DNA from 3 places in the Bacillus siamensis genome. Region 1 is predicted to be linked to each of the others. Evidence: riboswitches for the same ligand, from Rfam matches in the RefSeq annotation. Region 1 holds a riboswitch; each other region holds the start of a gene.
What was found. Region 1 has a riboswitch for S-adenosylmethionine ahead of mtnK (S-methyl-5-thioribose kinase). Riboswitches for the same ligand answer to the same signal wherever they lie in the genome.
Positions count from the first base shown of each region.

Region 2: linked by a shared signal. The riboswitch ahead of ABDB98_RS18490 (5-methyltetrahydropteroyltriglutamate--homocysteine S-methyltransferase) and the one ahead of mtnK (S-methyl-5-thioribose kinase) in region 1 are both predicted to bind S-adenosylmethionine.
Region 3: linked by a shared signal. The riboswitch ahead of metN (methionine ABC transporter ATP-binding protein MetN) and the one ahead of mtnK (S-methyl-5-thioribose kinase) in region 1 are both predicted to bind S-adenosylmethionine.

Region 1 covers NZ_CP155579.1:1,311,931-1,319,796, forward strand. The annotation lists gene ABDB98_RS06975 (acyltransferase family protein) at 1-935, opposite strand, end outside; gene ABDB98_RS06980 (PAS domain S-box protein) at 1,191-3,410, shown strand; gene ABDB98_RS06985 (methylated-DNA--[protein]-cysteine S-methyltransferase) at 3,407-3,904, shown strand; gene mtnA (S-methyl-5-thioribose-1-phosphate isomerase) at 4,146-5,207, opposite strand; gene mtnK (S-methyl-5-thioribose kinase) at 5,214-6,398, opposite strand; SAM riboswitch class I at 6,509-6,663, opposite strand; gene ABDB98_RS07000 (carbon-nitrogen family hydrolase) at 6,756-7,535, opposite strand; gene ABDB98_RS07005 (pyridoxal phosphate-dependent aminotransferase) at 7,628-7,866, shown strand, end outside.
Region 2 covers NZ_CP155579.1:3,718,098-3,724,567, forward strand. The annotation lists gene ABDB98_RS18465 (DUF4352 domain-containing protein) at 196-735, shown strand; gene galE (UDP-glucose 4-epimerase GalE) at 782-1,798, opposite strand; gene pepT (peptidase T) at 1,992-3,224, shown strand; gene ABDB98_RS18480 (hypothetical protein) at 3,803-3,970, shown strand; gene ABDB98_RS18485 (LURP-one-related/scramblase family protein) at 4,073-4,549, shown strand; SAM riboswitch class I at 4,634-4,720, shown strand; gene ABDB98_RS18490 (5-methyltetrahydropteroyltriglutamate--homocysteine S-methyltransferase) at 4,799-5,935, shown strand; gene ABDB98_RS18495 (putative RNA methyltransferase) at 5,970-6,470, opposite strand, start outside.
Region 3 covers NZ_CP155579.1:3,121,044-3,128,909, forward strand. The annotation lists gene sufC (Fe-S cluster assembly ATPase SufC) at 1-52, opposite strand, end outside; gene ABDB98_RS15410 (hypothetical protein) at 230-382, opposite strand; gene ABDB98_RS15415 (carboxymuconolactone decarboxylase family protein) at 575-952, opposite strand; gene metQ (methionine ABC transporter substrate-binding lipoprotein MetQ) at 1,045-1,860, opposite strand; gene ABDB98_RS15425 (methionine ABC transporter permease) at 1,874-2,542, opposite strand; gene metN (methionine ABC transporter ATP-binding protein MetN) at 2,535-3,560, opposite strand; SAM riboswitch class I at 3,666-3,772, opposite strand; gene ABDB98_RS15435 (SCP2 sterol-binding domain-containing protein) at 3,884-4,234, opposite strand; gene ABDB98_RS15440 (thioredoxin family protein) at 4,331-4,651, opposite strand; gene ABDB98_RS15445 (toprim domain-containing protein) at 4,660-5,022, opposite strand; gene ABDB98_RS15450 (YusG family protein) at 5,090-5,326, opposite strand; gene gcvH (glycine cleavage system protein GcvH) at 5,381-5,764, opposite strand; gene ABDB98_RS15460 (arsenate reductase family protein) at 5,824-6,180, opposite strand; gene ABDB98_RS15465 (acyl-CoA dehydrogenase family protein) at 6,294-7,866, opposite strand, start outside.

The sequences.
Region 1 (7,866 bases):
TTCACCGCATTGCTGGAGAGAATGGACGTGAGGGCGGCCGTTAACATCAAGAGAACAACTAAATTCTGGTAATCGGACAGATGATCTTCAAGCCCGATCTGCCGCAGCGTTTTTATAATGAATCCATGCAGCAGATAGACGTAAAACGTTCTCGTACCCCACTTCGTAAAGAAATAACGCTTTTTCGGAACGAGCGCCAAAAAGCTGAAGGTGGCGGCAAAGGCCAATACGTACCAGCAGATCCGCGACAGACCGCTCAAAAGCGTCACTGTGCCGAATGTAGAATAAGGCTCCGATCCGAACAGCCACGAGTAATCAAAATCAATGAACCAGCATAAGAGGAAAACAATGCCCAGTACGCCCGCGGCAATCTGCCTGCCCCTTTTGGCCCGAAGTAAATCAAAGTGCTGTTTTTTCAAATAAAACCCGGCGAGGAACATCGGAAGAAAGACAAACGTCCGTGAAAGACTCAGCGTGCTGCTGATGAAATCAAGATACCCGATCATGACGGCAAGCCCGCAGCTTGCCCCAAGCGCCCACATTTTCGGCAGCTTCGTAAAGGGATACAACAGCAGATTCCAAAAGAATAAGCTGACTAAAAACCAAAGAGACCACTGCGGATCAATCGGATTGACGCTTGTCATGCTTTCATCCTGAATCAAATAGTAAAAAACCGAGTAGATGCCCTGAAAAATCAGGTACGGAATAATCAGCTTCACAGCCAGCTTTTTTACATAACCTTTCCGCTTAAAGTTTTTTGCGAAGTAGCCGGAAACCAGAATAAAGGCCGGCATATGAAAAGTATAAATGAATTTGTAGAGATGGAGCATAAACTCATTTCCGTTAATAAATGACCGGAGGATATGGCCGAACACCACCAGAAAAATCAAGATAAACTTGGCGTTGTCAAAATAACTGTCTCGCGATTTTGTCATAGCATCACCTTCTCTTCAAAAATCATCCACTGCATGATTATTTCCTGATGATGTTCATTTTAAAATAAAAAACAAAAAATTGAAGGAGGAAAAAAGGGATTGTTAGGATGATGTAACGGGGAGGTAAGGATCGTAGAAAAAGACTCTAACTTGTCATATCATTGAAATTTTCTGAAATGTATAGGGCGAATGAAGGAAGATGAGGTATTTTGTAGAAATATTGAAGGATAGGTTTTTGAAGAAGGAGTGTACTGAATGGCTGAAACTCTGGATTTGCAGACAAAGGAGTCGCTGAAAGAGCAGCTGAAGCGGCTGAAGGAGGAAAATGACCGCCTGAAGAGTGATTTGAACCGGTATCATGTGATTATGAATAACACGCTTGATGCCATTTTTATATGCCATAAGGAAATGAAAATCGTCCAGGCGAACGAGGCCGCGGCCCGGATGATGCAGATTGAGGCAGAGCGCCTCATGAACCGCTCCGTTCTGGACTTTTTATATTCCGTGCCTCAGGAAGAACTGAATAAGGCCGTGAAAAAATTTTTGAAAAAGGGCTATCTGTGGAAAGAGGTGCCGATTAAGCTTGACAGCGGCGCGACGAAATACATTGAATTCCTCGCCAGAGACGGAATTGGGGAGGATTATTTTTTTGTGGTCATGAGGGATATCTCCTCTAAAAAAATCTTAGAGCGTGAATTCTCTATGAACGAGCAGCTGTTCAAAGATTTGTTTGACAGAGCTGTCGACGGCATCGTGCTGTTTGATAAGGACGGCGGGTTTATTGATGCGAACCTCTCTTTTTGCAAAAGCTTTGAGATCGGCCAGAATGAACTGTCCCATCTGTCGCTCCGCCATTTTACCGACGGAGAAAACAAAAAGCACCTGAAAGAAATCTGGGACACCCTCCGGAGAAAAGGAAGCGCTAAAGGAGAACTGCCGGTCAAGCTCCGGTCCGGCGAGGAGAAGCTGTTTGAGTTTACGATTACGTCCAACTTAATCAGCGGGTTTTACATGTCTATTATGAGAGACATAACGGAGAAACGATCGATGGAATTGAAACTTTTTAAAAGCGAAGAGCGCTTCCGCGAAATTTTTGAAAACGCCATGGACGCGATTGTCATTTGGAATGATGACGGAAAAATTGCCAAAGCAAACGAGTCGGCGTGCCGTATTTTCGAGCTGCCGATGGATAAGCTGACGGAAACGAATTTATGTACGTTTATCGTTGATCCGCAGAAAAAATACAAGCAGATTAAGAAGAAATATGAAAAATACGGGGAAATCCGGGCAGAGATGCTGTTTCAAATGGCAAACGGCCAGTACAAAGAGCTTGAGTTCACATCAAAACGAACCATACTCGAAGGTCAGCATTTAACCATTTTAAGAAATGTCAGCGATCGTAAGCGGATGGAAAAAGAATTGCGGGAAAGCGAGCTGAAATTCAGAAAAGTATTCAACGGCTCAATGGACGGAAAAGTCTTGTTTGACAACCAATTCCGCATAATTGACGCGAATCCTCTCGCAAGCCGTATACTCGGCATGCCGGATGATGAGCTGAGAGCGCATACCGTTCCGGATATTCTTTCTTTATTTGAAATTGAAAACGCGGGTGTACCCGCCAAAAAGATCGATCTGGAAGGAATGGATAATGAAATCCCCTTCCTGTTAAGCAGCAGTGACAGCCGCAAATTGGAATTTTCCTTCAAAAGGAATATCATTCAAAATATGAACCTGGCCATCTTTAAAGATGTCACCGAGGCCAAAGAGCTTGAGGAGAGGCTGCGGAAATCCGACACTCTTCACGTCGTAGGGGAGCTGGCGGCCGGCATCGCCCACGAAATCAGAAATCCGATGACTGCGCTGAAAGGGTTCATTCAGCTTCTGCAAGGAAGTATTGAAGGTGAATATTCCCTGTACTTTAACGTCATTACCTCAGAATTGAAACGCATCGAGTCTATCATTACCGAATTTTTAATTTTAGCGAAACCTCAGGCAATATTATATGAAGAAAAAGACGTGACGCAGATTATGAAAGACACGGCTGATCTCTTGAATGCCCAGGCCAATCTTGTCAATGTGCAGATCCATTTGAACCAGACCGGGAACATCCCGCAGATTTACTGTGAGCCGAATCAATTAAAACAGGTGTTTATCAATATTTTAAAAAACGCCATTGAAGTCATGCCGGGCGGCGGCAATATCTACGTGACGATCCAGCCTTCTGATAAGGACCACATTCTGATATCCCTTCAAGATGAAGGAACAGGCATTTCTGAAGACAAATTAAAACGTCTGGGCGAGCCATTCTACACGACAAAAGATAGGGGGACGGGTCTCGGTCTCATGGTCAGTTATAAAATCATCGAAGAGCATCAGGGCCGCATTCATGTGGAAAGTGAAGAAGGGAAGGGCACGGTTTTTCATTTGACGCTTCCGATCCGGCAGAATACCGAAGAAAGAAGGAGCGGCGAATGATCTGCTTTATAAGTGTGAAAGCACCGTTTGGAACGGTCAGCCTGACGGAGGAAGATGGCTTTATTACCGGCCTGTTTCTCACCGGGCAAGATTTTGAGGAATGGCGGAAAGATACGCCCGGCGTGAAATCGTGCGAAACCGATTTGCTGTCGGAGGCGAAACAGCAGCTGACATCATATTTTTCCGGAGAGAGAAAGCATTTCTCTCTGCCTCTGAAACAACAAGGCACACTCTTTCAGGAAAAGGTATGGAACGCGCTGACGATGATTCCTTACGGTGAATCACGAAGCTATGGTGATGTAGCTGAAGCTATCGGCAAGCCGAAAGCGGTGCGCGCCATCGGACAGGCCAATAAACGCAACCGGCTGCCGATTTTTGTCCCGTGCCATCGGGTAATCGGCAAAAACAGCGCCTTAACGGGATACGCGGGCACGAAGACGGATGTAAAAGCGGCGCTGCTGAACATCGAACAAATATCCTATAAAGAAAAATAAAGCATATGGCACGTTCCGTTTTTTCACGTCCGACATATCATTTTATTAAGTAAAAAAAGTTGGTCTGATGAAAAAGGAGGACGAAGCCTGATGAAAATGAGCCGTCCGCAAAAGATAGCCGGTTATGCAGAGCTGTTTTTTAAAATGCATCTGATTTCAGCCGCCCAAAAAGATGAAGTGATGACATTATGCAGACAAAAAAACCGCTGACATTGCCTGAGGCAACATCATCAGCGATTTTTCAGCTCAGCTGGCAGTCTGCGAATAATTGTTCAATTTCTTCCGTGTAAGAACCCGTCACAATTCCTTTCTCGGTGATAATGCCTGAAATCAGGCTGCTCGGTGTGATGTCAAAGGCCGGGTTGAAGACCGGCACATCTTCGGGAGCGGTGCGTATGCCGGAGATTTGTCTGACCTCATCCGGATCTCTTTCTTCAATCGGAATCTGATCGCCGTTTTCAATCTGCAAGTCAAATGTCGAAAGCGGTGCGGCCACAAAAAACGGAATCTGAAAGGCGTTTGCCAAGATCGCGAGGCCGTACGTTCCGATTTTGTTGGCCGTATCTCCGTTTTTAGCAATTCTGTCAGCGCCGACAATGACTGCTGAAATATGTTTTTCCTTCATTGTATGGGCGGCCATGCTGTCAGTAATGAGCGTGACATCAATCCCGCCCTGCATCAGCTCCCACGCCGTCAGCCGCGATCCTTGGAGAACGGGCCTTGTTTCACATGCGTAAATATGAAGGCCGAGGTCTTTTTGTTTCGCTAAGTAAAAGGGAGCAAGCGCCGTACCGTACCGGCTTGTGGCAATTGAACCCGCATTGCAGATGGTCATGATCTGGTCGCCTTTTTTAAAAAGGTGCAGCGCATTTTGGCCGATCATCCGGCATGTTTCTTCATCTTCAACCTGAATTTGAATGGCTTCATGAACGAGCGTTGTCTTCGCTTCATTGATTGAGATTGCATTCCTGATGGAATCCGTCAATCTGTCAAGCGCCCAAGTGAGATTGACGGCAGTCGGTCTTGAGCTGTTTAAATATGCTTTGACATCGGCGAGCTGACGGCGGAAATCAGAAAGATCGCGTGTTTCAAACGATTTGGCGGCAAGCGCGAGTCCGAACGCCGCAGTTATACCGATGGCCGGAGCGCCCCTTACTTTCAGTGTGACAATCGCGTCGAATACATCTTCCTTTGTTTCAAGATCCGCATACTCAGTGACATCAGGGAGCTTTTGCTGATTTAAAATGCGGATGTGTGTTTCTTTCCATTCCACGGAACGGGGGATGGCAAATTCATTTGTCATGCTGCATCATTCCTTTACACGGAGCTTAAATTGATCCAGAACCTCAGTGATATGCTTCAGTTCTTTTCTGTTTTCGATATAATAGGCGCCGATTTCAAGCGCCAGCTTCTTCCGTTCAATTCGTTTATCAAACGGAGTGATTTCATCCAAGTCAGCCACATGGGCGAGCCCGATCGTGCGCCGGATCAGTTCGCATCCCGCAAAACCGACCGCTTCCTCAAACGCGTTTTTCAGTGTATCTTCCAGCAGGTGTCTGCAGGAAGGCAGGCAGTCTTTCTCCCATGCTTCACTGAATGTTTTTACAAATGTGTCCCATACGGCGGCGGTGTGGTCATATAACGGCTGTCTGTCGTCACCGTCCCGGCTGAGGGCGTTTAACAGCAGATTTGCGATAAATTGGCCGATGTCAAAGCCGATCGGTCCGAAGAAAGCAAACTCGGGATCAATGACCTTTGTTTCATGTTCATCGGCAAAGATGCTTCCCGTATGCAGATCGCCGTGAACCAATGTTTCCGCGGAATTCAGAAAGACGGCTTTCAATTCATCAGCGCCTTCTTTCAGCCGGGAATTGTTCCAAATTTTTTCTGCGTATGGGCGCAGCTCCTCTTCAAAATCGTTTGTTTCATGGTCGAAAAACGGTTCTGTAAACACAAGCCTTTCTGTAATATTGCAAAGTTCGGGATTTGTAAACTGCTTTGCGAGCTGCTGTTTTACTTTCGCATCAAGCGCATAATCGGATGAGTAAAAGAGCGTTTTTCCCAGAAACTCACCGATATGGGCTGATAAATTCGGATAATGTTTTCCTTCCATCAGTCCTTTTCTTGAGATCTTCAGATGCGAAAGGTCTTCCATTACCGTAACCGCCATTTCAGTATCGGAATAGTAAACGGCCGGAACGAGATGGGGCACGTGTTCGCCCTGGCGGATGAGGGCGCTGCTTTCGATTCTCGCCCGGTCAATCGTAAGCGGCCAGCTTTCCCCGACGATTTTCGCGTAAGGAATCGCCTGTTTAATAATCAGTCCCTTTTTGTTTTCTTTATCGAAAACGTGAAAGACGTAATTTAAATTGCCGTCGCCGATTTCACGGCATGTGAGAGTGCTTTTGCTTTGAAATAAGCCGAGCTTCACAGCTAACGCTGCGGCGGAGCTTTCCGTTAATTGTTCATAAAGACTTGTTTTAGTTGCAGACATGGATTTACCCTCCAATTATGTAGTGGCAGTAAGAGATCGTGACGGAGAATACGCCCGAAAAAAAAGCCTCCTTCTCTGAAAGAGAAGGAGGCCGAAACAGTGCAGTCCGCCTCTTATCTCTCAGATAACATCTGATGGAATTAGCACCGTGCCCTATGAGACAATCGTCTCGGCGCAAAATGTACGCGCCCCATTTCACAATGGAATTACGGTCGGTTGCTGTTGGGGTCAAAAGGCCAATCCCTCGCCCAACTCTCGATAAGAGAAAAATATATTGATTTGTATCACAATTCGGATTAATCAGTTGATGAAAATATTAGCAGGTGCCGGATATTCTTGTCAACATTTTTTTGAAAATTAATATAAATCACGCCGCAAATCTTTGAATACCGGGATGGTCTCGCGTATGGACGCGCTTTCTGAAACATCGATTTCCGCCCGGACTGCGCCTTCCGTCCGATCTCCTTCGGCTAAAATCCGGCCCCACGGGTCAATAATCAGGCTGTGGCCGGCAAATTCATTATCGGGATTTGACCCCGTGCAGTTAGAGGCCGCGACAAAACATTGGTTTTCAATGGCTCTGGCGACAAGCAGACTCCGCCAATGATCGAGGCGGGGCAGAGGCCATTCCGCAGAGATAAACAGGACATTCGCTCCTTGGGACGTATGCTTTCTGATCCATTCGGGGAACCGGATATCATAGCAGATCAGCCCGGCGCACTTGACACCGTCAAGCTCAAAGGAACCGTCACTGTTTCCTGCTGCCAGATACAGATGTTCGTCCATCAGCTGAAACAGATGGGCTTTCTGATACCGCTTCACGATCTGCCCGTTGTTATCTGCGATGTACATAGTGTTATAGACGTTTTCGCCTTCTTTGACCGCAAAAGATCCGGCAACGAGGTGTATGTTGTATGCTTTGGCCGTTTTTTTAAGCCATTGTTCCGAAACTTTGCCGTTTTCATCCGCCAGCTGGTCAAGCCGTGTGAGATCATAGCCGGTCGTCCACAGCTCAGGAAGCACGATGACATCAGCATGGCGGCTTTCTTGCTCGATTAAAGTTTCTGCTTTTTTGAAGTTTTCTGAAGGATTTCCGTATGAAATATCAAATTGCAAACAGGAAACGGTCCATTTCATTTTTTATACACCTCAAGTTTCTCTTTACTTTTTTTATTTAACCATATATGATGATGGACTATCATTTCAAGACATTTTTAGAAGGTGAAAATATGAACTTTGAAGTCTCAGATGTACTCAAACAGCTGCCGGAACAATTTTTTGCATCTTTGGTGCAAAAGGTCAATCAAAAGCTGAAAGAAGGCAAAGACATCATCAATTTAGGACAGGGAAACCCCGATCAGCCGACGCCTCAGCATATCGTTGAAGAAATGAAGCGCGCCGTCGAAAGGCCGGAAAATCATAAATACTCATCATTCCGGGGCGCTTACAGCTTCAAAAAAGCCGCGGC
Region 2 (6,470 bases), 1.5 Mb from region 1:
AATACTATTTTTCTCAAAATTGTATTGACTATAGGTTATTTTACAGGCATTATAGTATGTAGTTTTCAAGAAATAGTTTACATAGGAGGAAATATTATGGCAGGCAACTTAGTGTCTTGTAAGGCATGCGGCAAAGAAATCGCTAAAGGCGTTAAAAAATGCCCAAACTGCGGTAAAGATCAGAGAAACTTTTTTATGAGACATAAAATCATCACATTGCTTCTGGCAGTAGTGGTTATTATCATTCTCGTAAATCTCGGCGGCGGAGGCGGATCTTCATCATCTAAAACTGCGTCCTCAAAAGCGGCGGAGTCCAAGGAAAAACTGTATAACATCGGTGACACTGTTAAAACTGAAAAAACAGAAGTGACTCTTACAAAAGTAGAAAAAAGAGACTCAGTAGGGACACAATATATTGAGAAAAAAGCATCTGACGGCGGCGTTATCGTAGCTGTACAATACACAGTTAAAAATGTGTCAAACAAGCCGTTAAGCTCTTTCTCCATTCCGAGCGTGAAATTAGTAGATTCTAAAGGAACTTCCTATGATCCGGATATTGACGCTTCATCGACTTATGCAACGGAAACAAAAGTGAACAACAGTAAAATTTTAAGTGACTTGAACCCGAACATTAAGGTCACTGGAGTGAAAGCCTTTGAAGTTGATAAAGACGCATACTCTAAAGGCACTTGGAAAATAAAATTCAGCAACGATGTTGAAGTAAAAGTTAAATAATGATCATAACAAAAGAGACCTCCACCATTTGAAGGTCTCTTTCCTTTTACACCTTTTGATACCCGTTCACATTGGAGGACTGCCACTTCCAAGAGTCGGCGCACATTTCTTCAAGGTCTCGCTTTGCTTCCCAGCCTAATTCTGCCTTCGCTTTTGCCGGGTCTGCGAAGCATGCGGCAATGTCTCCCGGGCGCCGGTCGGCAAAACGGTACGGCACTTCTTTTCCCGATACTTTTTCAAACGCCTTGACCATCTCAAGAACGCTGTAGCCTCTTCCCGTGCCGAGATTATAGGCGTCGGCGCCCGTTGTGTCCAGCACCTTTTCAAGCGCTCTGACGTGGCCCTCGGCAAGGTCAACGACATGGATGTAATCCCGCACGCCGGTGCCGTCCTTTGTCGGATAATCATTGCCGAACACCTGCAATTGCTCAAGCTTGCCGACAGCGACTTGGGCGACGTACGGCATTAAATTATTCGGGATGCCGTTCGGGTCTTCTCCGATCCGGCCGCTCGGATGCGCGCCGAACGGATTAAAGTAGCGGAGCAGCGCAATGCTCCATTCAGGGTCCGCCTTATGCAGATCGCGCAAAATCTGTTCCAGCATCAGCTTGGTCTGCCCGTAAGGATTGGTCGCACTTAACGGAAAATCTTCGGTGATCGGCGTTGTTTCCGGAACGCCGTAAACCGTCGCTGATGAGCTGAAGACGATTTTTTTCACACCGTGTGCCTGCATGGCTTCACATAAAATAAACGTCCCCGTCAGATTATTATGATAATAACGGAGCGGAACAGCCACAGACTCACCGACCGCTTTTAAACCCGCAAAATGAATGACGGCTTCAATCTCATTTGCAGCAAACACCCGGTGAACGGCGTCACGGTCAAGGAGATCCGCTTCATAAAACACAAGCCCTTTTCCGGTAATGTCTTTCACACGCTCCAATGCTTCCGGTGAACTATTTGACAGATTATCCAGAACCACGATGTCATAGCCGCTGTTTAACAGCTCGACACATGTGTGGCTTCCGATATAACCCGCTCCGCCTGTCACTAAAATCGCCATGAAGAAAGCCTCCCTATTGAATGAATTGACCATATTATATCGGTTTTTTCTTCCTCTATCATCCATTTTCAGAAAGTTTAATCGTTTAGTCATTGTTTCTTCATATTTTGTTTTCATTCGCGTAATTCAAACGGGTTGTGAAATAGAAATCCTTCCCCCGCACATGGTAAGATAAGACAAAGGAGATGACGGTATGAAAAACGAAATCATTGAACGCTTTACTTCTTATGTAAAAGTCGATACACAGTCTGACGAAAACAATGAAAACTGCCCATCCACCCCCGGACAGCTCACATTGGCCAACATGCTGGCAGATGAATTAAAGTCGATCGGCATGAAAGAAATCACAGTCGATGACAATGGATACGTCATGGCGACTCTTCCGGCAAATACGGATAAAGACGTGCCGACGATCGGTTTTCTGGCCCACGTAGATACAGCGACTGATTTCACCGGAAAAAATGTGAATCCTCAGATTATTGAAAGCTATGACGGACATGATATCGTTCTGAATGACAAACTCAACGTCATCCTGTCGCCTGAGCAGTTCCCGGAGCTTTCCCGCTATAAAGGCCAGACGCTGATTACAACCGACGGCACGACGCTGCTCGGAGCCGACAACAAAGCGGGCATTGCCGAAATCATGACGGCAATGGCGTACTTGATCAAACATCCGGACATCAAACACGGGACGATCCGGGTCGCATTCACGCCGGATGAAGAAATCGGCAGAGGGCCTCACAAATTCGATGTCGGCCGCTTCAACGCCGCATTCGCCTACACGATAGACGGAGGCCCCCTCGGAGAACTGCAATATGAAAGCTTTAATGCAGCCTCCGCAAAGCTTACTTGTTACGGAAAAAGCGTTCACCCCGGAACGGCGAAAAACAAAATGGTCAACGCTTCAAAAATCGCGATGGAATTTCATCACGCGCTGCCGAAAGAAGAAGCGCCGGAATATACGGAAGGGTATGAAGGCTTCTATCACTTAAATTCAATGAACGGAGACGTTTCTGAAGCCGCCCTGTCGTACATCATCAGAGACTTTGACAGAGACCGCTTTACAGAACGAAAAGAATTTATGCAGAAAACCGCCGACGCGCTTGCGGCTAAATACGGCAAGGAAAGCATCAAGCTTGAACTGCATGATCAATATTACAACATGAGAGAAAAAATCGAACCGGTCAAAGAAATTGTCGACATCGCCTATCAAGCCATGAAAAACCTCGGCATCGAACCAATTATCGAACCGATCCGGGGCGGAACTGACGGATCACAGCTCTCTTACATGGGACTGCCGACACCGAACATCTTCACGGGCGGCGAAAACTTCCACGGAAAATATGAATACATTTCCGTCGACCATATGGAAAAGGCGGTAAACGTCATTATTGAGATCGCCAGACTGTTTGAAGAACGCGCGTAAAACCAAAGCTCCCTGCTTTGGTTTTTTTCTTTCACATGAAACCTTTCCTTCTTTCTTTCCGTATATAAGGTATGAAATGGAAAGAAGGAGTGAAGACTATGGCAAGAGGCACTGTAGCAAATGAATTAAAAAAAACCTTAAAAGACCCCCGCGTTCTGGAGACGAAATCGAACCCTTTTAAAAAGCTGCGGAAAATGTTCAGACGATTTTTTGTGAGATAACATCTCGTTTTCTTACAAAAAATAAGGAAAGCGCTATCAAATCATAATCTTCCGTTAGAAGCAGTTATTTTGCATATCGCAGGATTTTTTAGGGTACTGAATAACACAAGGCAAACGAAAACACTGTATTAGTTAATTCGGCACTGTCAAAAAATAGTCGAAAAGTTATATAAACGATCATCACTTAGCAGCCGATACAATCTATAGAACCACAACAAGAGCAAAATCAACCGCAGATCATAGTCATTTTTACGGAAAATGTCTTTATTTTTTAAAAAAGTGACAATTGTTTGAATACTTTTCGTTTGTTTTTTCGTACAATAATAATACCAAAACTTTTTTTGGGAGGTATGTAAAATGATGCTACTTATTTTTGCTGCTTTGACAGGATACCTGGTTTTCTCTTTCAGTAAGGACAACCGCCGGAAAACGCCAAAGACAAGCCCGCTGGTGACAGCTGCCGACACGAATAACATCATTGATTTAAATGCGATCCGTCAGAAACGCCGGATGCCGCTATCATAAAAACGACAGCTGCCGCAAAATCGGCAGCCTTTTTTTGTGCACCCCTCCAATATGAAACCATCCGTCTCCTTTTTACGTACAACATAAAAAAGGAGTTTTTTTATGTATCATTTTTATATCAAAGAGCGGATGTTTACGTTTAAGAATCGGTTTCAAGTGTTTCTTGAAAGCGGAAAAGAAGTCTACAATGTTGAAGGAAAGCTGTTTTCTTTCGGTGATGAATTGAAGCTGACTGATTTGGACGGCCGCACGCTCGCCAGCGTCAGTCAGAAACTGATGTCGCTCGTTCCCCGTTACGAAATTTCCGTCGGCGGCAAGCCTGTATGCCAAGTCATCAAGAAAATGACGTTTTTCAAACCGAAATTTGAAATTTCCGGAGTCGGCTGGGATATTACCGGCGATGTGTGGGGACGGAATTTTCAAGTGACAGACGGGAAATCAAACCGGATGACCGTCACCAAATCATGGATGAGCTGGGGCGATTCTTATCATTTGGAGATTGAAAATGAAGAGGATATTGTTCTTTGTCTTGCGATCGCAATCGTAATAGATATGATTCTATTTGAGGGTGATAAATAAAAATATTTATCGAAATATATTGACAATATAAGATAATATACTAAGATTAAGAGTATTACAGTTTATTCTGAAAAATAGCATATTTCCTTATCAAGAGAGGTGGAGGGACTGGCCCTATGATACCCGGCAACCGCTGTTCAGCAGAATGGTGCTAAATCCTGAAGATAAGGTTGAGATTTGCGGACGCAAGCTCTTCCCTATCCAAGGGAAGAGCTTTTTATATTTCATTGAGGAAAGAAGGAATCGTTCATGTCACAGCAAAACACAGAACAACCATTGCACACTCTTCTTAGAAAAAACCCGCCGTTTCGCGCGGATCAGGTCGGAAGCCTGCTCCGGCCGGCGGCTGTGAAGCAAGCCCGCCTGCAAAGAGCGGCGGGTGAGATTTCGGCAGAACAGCTGCGCGAAATCGAAAACCAAGAAATCATCCGCAGCGTGAAAAAGCAGAAAGAAACCGGCCTCAATGTCGTGACTGACGGCGAATTCCGCCGGGCCTGGTGGCATTTTGATTTTCTCGAAAACTTAGACGGCGTCGAAGCGTTTACGCCAGATAGCGGCATTCAGTTTCACAATGTACAGACGAAAGCGCGCGGCATTAAAGTAACGGGAGATATTGATTTTTCTCAGCATCCGATGCTCGAAGATTATAAATTTCTTCACAGCATTGCCGGCGATGCTGTTCCAAAAATGACGATTCCAAGCCCGAATATGCTGTTTTTCCGCGGAAAATTGGAAAAAGCAGCGTATCAGAATGATTACAAACAATTTCAGCATGATGTTTCAAAGGCGTATAAAAAAGCGATTCAAGCTTTCTATAACGCCGGATGCCGCTATCTTCAGCTCGATGACACCGCATGGGCCGTTTTCTTATCGGAAGCGGGGCTTCGCCAGATTGAAGCATTCGGAACGACGCCGGATGAGCTGCGCAGGCTGTTCGCAGCTTCTATTAATGACGCCATTAAGGATCGTCCTGCCGACTTGAAGGTTACGATGCATATCTGCCGCGGCAACTTCCAGTCCACATGGACGGCTGAAGGCGGATATGATGCGGCGGCGGAAACGATTTTTGACGGGCTTGACCTTGACGGATTGTTCTTGGAATATGATGATTCCCGCTCCGGCGGCTTTGAACCGCTCCGTTATGTCAAACGCTCTGATCTTCAGCTTGTGCTCGGTTTGATTACGTCGAAACACGGCGATCTCGAAGACAAGGACGCGGTTAAACGCCGGATTGAAGAAGCTTCTCAATATGTCAGCCTGGATCAGCTTTGCCTCAGCCCGCAATGCGGATTCGCTTCCACTGAGGAAGGAAACCTGATCACAGAAGAACAGCAATGGGCAAAACTGCGCCATGTCGTCGACATCGCCGGTGAAGTCTGGAAATAAAAAAAAGACACGCTATAAGCGTGTCTTTTCCGTTTTACAGCGGATCGGTCCCGATTAAAACTTCGATATCTATCGTGATATCAGCCGCTTTTCGGCCGATAAACCGCTGAATGCTTTCTTCAGTACATTTCCATGTTAAGGGCGTCATTTTCACAAGCCATTCAAGATCAGGCTGCGATAACGTCTTCGTGTAACGCAGCCGTTTGCGATCAAAGGTTTGAAAGCCCGCTTGGAAACGGCAGGCCGCTGAATCGGCGGTGTCATTCCGCCGGGGACTGTCTCCGGGAAAGAATTCCCTTACTTCCTTCAAATAATCACGCCGCGGCACCGCTTTAATGACTGTGCCGCCCTTTCGTAAAAGCCTGCTGCATTCTTTATAATTCCAAGGTGATAAAACAGACATCACGACATCAAAACGGCTGTCGGCAAACGGCGCATCCGCCACATCAGCGACGGCAAAAACCATTTGATCCCCGAAGCCCTTTGCCGCATGCAGCACACCTTCTTTCGAGAGATCAATGCCGATTCCCGTCAC
Region 3 (7,866 bases), 1.8 Mb from region 1:
TTCCTTCGATTTCAACGTGAAGATCCTTGATCGTTAATGTTGAAGCAGCCATATCTATACCTCCAAAAATATATAATCATTATTCTCAATTTATTCTCATTCTAATTTTATAACAAATGAAAAGTAAATACAACTTTTTATATTACCCGGAACATTCCTAAAGTTTATCAAAGATCAGGGTGTAATTAAAGCTGTTTAAAACAGAAAAAGGGCGGAATTCCACCCTTTTTTACTGACCGATTTTCTCATTAAGCTGCGCTGCGAGGAACTTGCTTTTTTGGTACTCAAGCTCCCTCTGCCGTTCGACTTCCATCCTTTTTGAAAGACGCCGTCCGTATTCCTCGTAGCCGATGCCGTGTGACTTCTGCATCGCTTTTTCCATTTCAGGCGTATAGTCAAGGTCCAGTCTCTCGTGGCTGGTGCAGATAATGAATCAATCCCTTCATATATTTGCTTCTATTGTAACAATGATCCTCTGCTCCGGCCAAAGGGAGTGTGCCCCTGAATCCTTTCGAATGTGCCGATAACCGGCGCTGGCTTTATCTGAAAAACGGTATTCATACGATTGCTCTTTCTAATGCGTTGTATGCCCGAATTCCTGAATGCACTGCTGCACGAGGGTTACTCCCTGACTGAGGGCCGCGCCTCCCCCGAATGCCGCCGCGACGCTGATGACCTCAAGGATGTTTTCCTCTGTCGCACCCTGATCAAGACAGCCTTTCGTGTGATAAATCATGCAAAATTCATCTTGAGCGCTGATGCTGATGCCCAGAGCGATTAATTGTTTCTCTTTTTCAGTTAATGAATCCGCTGAAAAACACTGTTCAGTAAATTCATTAAACTTCCGCCCCATCATCGGCATTTTTTGCTCGAATATGCCTAAACCTTCTTTATATTGTTTCAATGCGTCATGCACGCTTTTTCCGTTATCCTGGTATTGAGCCACTGCCATTCCCTCCAATCGTTAACCTTCCTTTTTATTATGGACAGTTCTCCGATTAATACCCGAAAAAAACCCCGGATGATCCATCCGGGGTTTTTGCTTTATTCAGATACAGGAAGCACGGCTCCGTCGTATTTTTTCTCAATAAAGTCTTTGATTTTCTTAGAGTGAAGCACTTCCATAAGCGCTTTGATTTTCGCTGATTTTTCGTCGCCTTTTCGCACAGCGATGATGTTTGCGTACGGGTTGTTTTTCGTTGATTCTACTTGAATCGCATCTTTTAACGGATTCAGTTTGTTTTGAATCGCATAGTTGACGTTAATGAAGACTGCATCGCCTTCTTCTTCATTATATGCTTTCGCCGTTAATTCAGGGGCGATTTTTTTGAATGTCAGGTCTTTCGGGTTTTTCGTAATGTTTTTCGTAGTGGCGTCAATCGTTTTTACCTTCGGATCAAGTGTAATCAGTCCGGCTTTTTCAAGCATTGCCAGCATACGGCCTTGTTCAGCGACGTTGTTTGTCATGATGATGGTCGCGCCTTTAGGCAGGTCTTTCAGTGATTTGTATTTTTTCGTATAAATACCGAACGGCTCAAGGTGAACGGCTCCGGCATTCACGAGTTTGTAATCTTTATTTTCTTTCATTTCCTGTTCAAGGTAAGGAACATGCTGGAAGTAGTTCGCATCCACTTCATTATCAGCTAACGCTTTGTTGTACATTTTGTAATCGTTCAGCACTTTTACTTTTAATGTGTAGCCTTTTTCCTTCAGGAGCGGCTCCGCTTCTTTTAAGATTTCAGCGTGCGGCGTCTTTGTCGCAGCGACGACGATTTCCTTTTTATTTGATCCGTTTGATCCGCAGGCGGCCAAAACTCCCGCGAACACAAGCAGCAGCGCACTTAGTACAATCTTTTTCAATGTAAATCCTCCCTTATCTTTTGTCTATTATATTTGTAATCACATCACCGATGATTTGAATGATAAAGACGATGATGAGTATAAATACAGTTGCTACAAACGTTACATCCGTATTATTGGACTGGTACCCCTCTACATATGCAAGGTTTCCGAGTCCGCCTGAGCCGATGGCGCCGGCAATGGCGGTAGATCCGATCAGGGCGATGGCTGTAACGGTGATGCCCGAAATTAACGCAGGCATTGATTCAGGAATCAGCACTTTGAAGATAATCGTCGATGTCTTTGCTCCCATTGATCTGGCAGCTTCGATGACTCCTTTATCGACCTCACGCAGCGCAATTTCAACAAGCCGGGCATAAAACGGCGCGGAGCCGATAATCAGCGCAGGCAATGCGGCGTTCGGCCCTAAAATCGAGCCGACTAAAATCTTAGTAAAGCCGAGAAGCAGAATAATTAAAATAAGAAACGGAATAGACCTGAAAATATTAACGACCGCCGCAATCACGGTGTTAATGATTTTATTTTCCCATAAGCTTCCCTTGCCCGTTAAAAAGAGCAGAAGACCGAGTATCGCTCCGATGACAAATGAAAAGACTAAGGCGATGACCGTCATATAAAGGGTCTCGTATGTGGCCGTCCACAGCTCGGTTAAATCAACGTTCGGGAACCATTTTTCAAACATTTGTGATCACCTCTGCTTCTACCTGTTTGTCTTTGATGAACCGGATCACGTTTTCTACTTCTTTTTCCTGACCGTCAATATGGATGAATAAAGAACCGTAGGCTCCGTCCTTCGTCTGTGAGATTTTCCCCTGCAGAATATTGACGTCCACCTCAAAGTTTCGGATCATCTCCGTAATGAGGGGCTGCTCGGCGGCCTGCCCGACAAATGAAAGCTGAATCGTTTTTCCTGTCGCGGTTTCCTGCAGAAAATGCTGGATGGTTTCTTTCGTCTCCTCCGGTTCTGTCACCTGCTGAACGAAACGCTTGGTCATCGGTTCGCGCGGGTTTCTGAAAACTTGGAGCACTTCGCCTTCTTCAACGACTTTCCCGTTTTCCATAACGGCGACTCTGTTGCAGATTTTTCGGATGACGTGCATTTCATGGGTAATGAGCACGATCGTCAGACCGAGTCTGTCATTTATATCGGATAAAAGATCCAAAATTGAATCGGTCGTCTGCGGGTCGAGCGCTGATGTCGCTTCATCGCACAGAAGGACTTTCGGATTATTGGCGAGCGCCCGGGCGATGCCGACACGCTGCTTTTGACCGCCGCTCAGCTGTGACGGATAAGACTTTTCTTTCCCCTCTAATCCGACCAGTTTAATCAGCTCATCGGCGCGGCGGACCCGTTCGCTTTTTTTCACACCGGCGATTTCCAGCGGAAACATAATGTTCTCCCGGACGGTGCGCGACCACAAAAGGTTAAAATGCTGGAAAATCATGCTGATTTCCTGACGCGCTTTTCTCAGCCCGCGGCTGCTTACTTTATTTAATTCCGTCCCTGCAACTTCCACGATGCCTGACGTCGGCTTTTCAAGGCCGTTCAAAAGACGGATTAAGGAACTTTTACCAGCTCCGCTATATCCTATAATTCCAAATATTTCGCCCTTTTTGATATCAAGAGTGACATCTTGGACAGCATTGACATCCCCATGCTTCGCTTTATAAATTTTTGAAACATTTTGAAGATGGATCAAAGCAATCACCTGCCTTACACTATTCTAAGAAATCTTCCGGTTTTCTACGCAAAAGAAAAGCCTTTCTGCAAAAATGAGCAGAAAGGCTTATTGAAAAAGGCCTTTCTCTCATCTTTCAAAGCAGACCGCTTTGAGTGAATTGGCACCATTTCAACATCGTTGATGGTTGCCGGGCTTCATAGGGCACTTCCCTCCACCTCTCTTGATAAGAGAAAACATATCGTATTTTCGTCCGGAAATTCTTACTGTAGAATAGCACGGCGAATGATAAAAAGTCAATAAAATAAATAATGGAAGCTATTGTCACATAGTAGATTGGCAGTTTACGGCTGTTTGCTGATCGTCTGAAAAAATCCGTTTGTCAGCCAGAGGATGGCCTCCAGCTTCAGCAGGGCCCGGAATGATCCTTTCACTTTGAGTTTTCCGCTTTGGATGAGCTTCTGCAAAGAGACATCACCGTGCAGGAGATGGATGATTTCCGCCTGGTTTCCGTAAAAGGTCAAATTAGATTTTTCCTTTGAAACTGACGTTTTTCTCATTTCTCCCTGTCCGTTAATTGAGACCGTTAAGGCTTCTTTTTCTCCCTGGAATGTAATCAGCAGCGTTGAGGCGTTTAATAGCGGTTTCAAAAACAGATGCTGTCCGTCATTCTCCAAAACTTCTATTTTCTCCACTCGTATAACCTCCCGTTTTAATGGCCATACATACACTTTCTCTTTTTAACGGACAGAACCCTTTATAAACCGCACGACATTTTCCTGTAAAAATTGTCACATCGGGAACGTTTGCGATGTTTTTTGTTTAATCAGCTCATATAAATAGGAAACGGAGCGGAAGGCGTATCCTTTCTCAACAAGTTCTCCGCCTTTAAACAGCAAAAAGCACGGAACGCTTTCAATCTGATAGGCTTTGGCGAATGCGGGGGAATAATTCACGTTGTTTTTATAGAAGGCGGTGCCGGGCAGCATTTCTTCGACGACAGAAAGCATCTTGGACGCCAGCTGGCATGTGCCGCAAAACGGGGTGTACAAATACAGGAGATAGACGTCATCCTGAATCAATTCGAGTTCATTTTCTTGGAGTTCTTTCATTTTGATTATCACCTCAGGTCGTTCTTTTTCAAAAATACAGGGTCTGCATCAAGGCCGGCTCTGATCAGCACAGATGCGAGATGATGGCCCGGGCACGACTCGACTTGCCTGTATGTTCTGTCTATATAGATATGGCGCGCTTCGGGAAGCTCCCGTTTCAGCTGTTTTCTTAATTTTTCTCCGGATTCATCTGCGTCCGTTAATATAAAGACGTCTCTGTCAAACAGGCGGTCCGCCAAATCTTCCAGTTCGGTTTGGCCGATCGTCCCGTTTGTACAGACGATTTCCGCGGGTTCGATGAGCACTTCTCTGACTTTGATTTTATCCGATTTCCCTTCTACGATGATCACCTTTTCATCTTCGTTGTTCATAAGCATCACCTGCCGATTGTTTTAGCGTCAGATTAAAAAAGAAGGCAGTGAAATTCACCGCCAACTGTTAACACCAGCCGTTCTCATAATCGCAATCCACATATTTCGGATCACTGCCGTTTATGACATCGGCTGTTTTATAAAATTTTTGATTCTCAAATGAAAAGCCCTGTTTGAGCTCGTACTGGTTCATGCCTGTCATCTCGCCGATGGCTTCATTTTCATGAAACAAGGAAAACCTGCCGTTTTGAAAGCGGCCCGTGACGTTTTCCGTCACATCGACCTTTTGTTTATCAAAAGCCATATTAGACACCTCCCGTTACAGATAGAATGTCCAAATGGCCCTTTTGCTATCCGATCAGTCTTCCTGTGTCATTTCGTCATATTGCTCGGAAGTCATGAGGTTTTCGATTTCTTCAGCATCAGCCGGTTCTACGACGATCATCCACGCTTTTTCATATGGAGACTCGTTTACGAATTCAGGGCTGTCATCAAGGTCTTCGTTCACTTCCGTCACCGTTCCGTTAATCGGTGCGTACAATTCGGATACGGTTTTGACGGATTCTACGCTGCCGAATGGCTCGTCCGCTTTAATTTCAGCGCCGACTTCCGGAAGCTCGACAAATACGATATCGCCAAGTTCGGCTTGCGCGAAATGTGTAATCCCGATACGGGCTTTTCCGTCCTCAACTTTGACCCATTCGTGCTCTTTGGAATAACGCATATCTTTCGGTGTGCTCATCTAAATCCCTCCAATTTTTTCTTATAATAAGAAGATACCATAATTCTTAGAACGCGGCATTACATCCAATATTTTTCGAATTGGTCTTCTTTGAAGCCGACGGTGACTTTTTCGCCGTCTGTCGTAATCGGGCGTTTCAGGAGCATACCGTCAGATGCCAGAAGGTCAAGCTGTTCATCCTCTGACATGTGATACAGTTTTTCCTTTAGGTTCAGCTCGCGGTATTTCATGCCGCTCGTGTTGAAAAACTTTCTCAGCTCAAGTCCGCTCTTTTCATAGAGGTCTTTAATTTCTTCTTTCGACGGAGTTTCCTCCACAATATGTATTTCGTTTATTTCCTTACCGCGGTCTTCCAGCCATTTTTTCGCATTACGGCACGTTCCGCATTTAGGGTACCAGTAAAAATTTAACGACATCTTCTTCACCCCTTGTAAATGATCGTCGTTATTTTAACACAATCACTTGTAAAAACCTATAACGTTGCTTCATGAAAAAGCGCTCCGGATGAAGGAGCGCTTACAGCATGTGATCAGACGATATATTTTTCTTCACGGAAGACAGCGGCAGCCGCTTCACGTTTTTTCCGGATCAGATTTTTCGGTGTCAGGCGCGTCAGTTTGCGCAGCACGGAAAGCATCATGCGGAGGGAATCTCCTTCCTCCATGGCGATCAGTGATTCTTTGGCATGCGCTTCAATATTCTGAAGGGCTTCCTGGGCAAAGATCTCCGTATATAACAGCTTTTGCGCGGCTTTTTCGGCACCGTCCGCCGCAATCGCTTTTTCCGTTCTGAGGACGGCAGATTCCAAAGCGTACACCGCGCTGACGATATCAGCGATGTTCACCATGATTTCCTGCTCGCCTTCGATCTCTTTTCCGTATTTCTGCGCCGCGAGCCCCGCTGTCAAGAGGGCGATCTTTTTCGCCTGTCTGACAATGTATTTCTCCTGTTCAAGAGGCTCTGAGCCCGGCTCTTCAGGCATCAGCATCATGAGCTCTTCCTGGAGCGCCTTCGCTTTTTCAAAGAGCGGAAGCTGCCCTTTTACGGCTTTTTTCAGGAACGTGCTCGTTACGATCAGGCGGTTGATTTCATTTGTGCCTTCAAAAATTCTGTTGATTCGCGAGTCACGGTAGGCGCGCTCCACTTCATATTCCTGCATAAACCCGTAACCGCCGTGAATTTGAACGCCTTCGTCGGCAATGTAATCAAGCGTTTCAGATCCGCACATTTTGTTGAGCGAGCATTCAATCGCGTACTCGGCGATTGACTTTGCGACTTCGCGTCCGTCTTTTTGCGCTTCTTCCGTCAGCCGGCTCATATTATCTTCGAACAAGCCCACTGTTCTGTATACAGAGCTCTCCATGGCGTAAAGCCGTGCCGACATTGTCGCAAGCTTTTCCTGAGTGAGCGTGAAGCTTGAAATCGGCGTTTTAAATTGCCGGCGCTGGTTTGCGTAAGCGGCAGACAGCTCAATCACCCGTTTAGAAGCGCCGATTGTGCCGACGGCAAGCTTGTAGCGTCCGATATTCAGGATATTAAAGGCGATGACATGGCCTTTTCCGATTTCGCCAAGAAGGTTCTCTTTCGGCACTTCCGCCTGATCTAAAATCAGCGTTCTCGTCGATGAACCTTTAATCCCCATTTTTTTCTCTTCAGGGCCTGTTGACACGCCCGGATAATTTTTCTCTACGATAAATGCGGAAAACTTATCTCCGTCCACTTTTGCGTAGACGACAAAGACATCTGCAAAGGCGGAGTTAGTAATCCATTGTTTTTCTCCGTTGAGAATATAATGTGTGCCCGCTTCATTCAAAACGGCCGTTGTTTTCGCGCCGAGGGCATCTGAACCTGAACCGGGCTCAGTTAAGGCGTATGCCGCGATTCTTTGTCCTGAAGCCAAGTCCGGCAAATAGGTTTTTTTCTGTTCTTCCGTTCCGAAGAACACGATCGGCAATGAGCCGATACCGACGTGAGCGCCGTAAGATAGCGAAAAGCTGCCGGCACGCGAAAATTTTTCCGTAATGAAGGCTGAACTGATTTTATCCAAGCCGATGCCTCCATACTCTTCAGGCACGTCTGCTCCGAGGAGGCCCAAGTCTCCG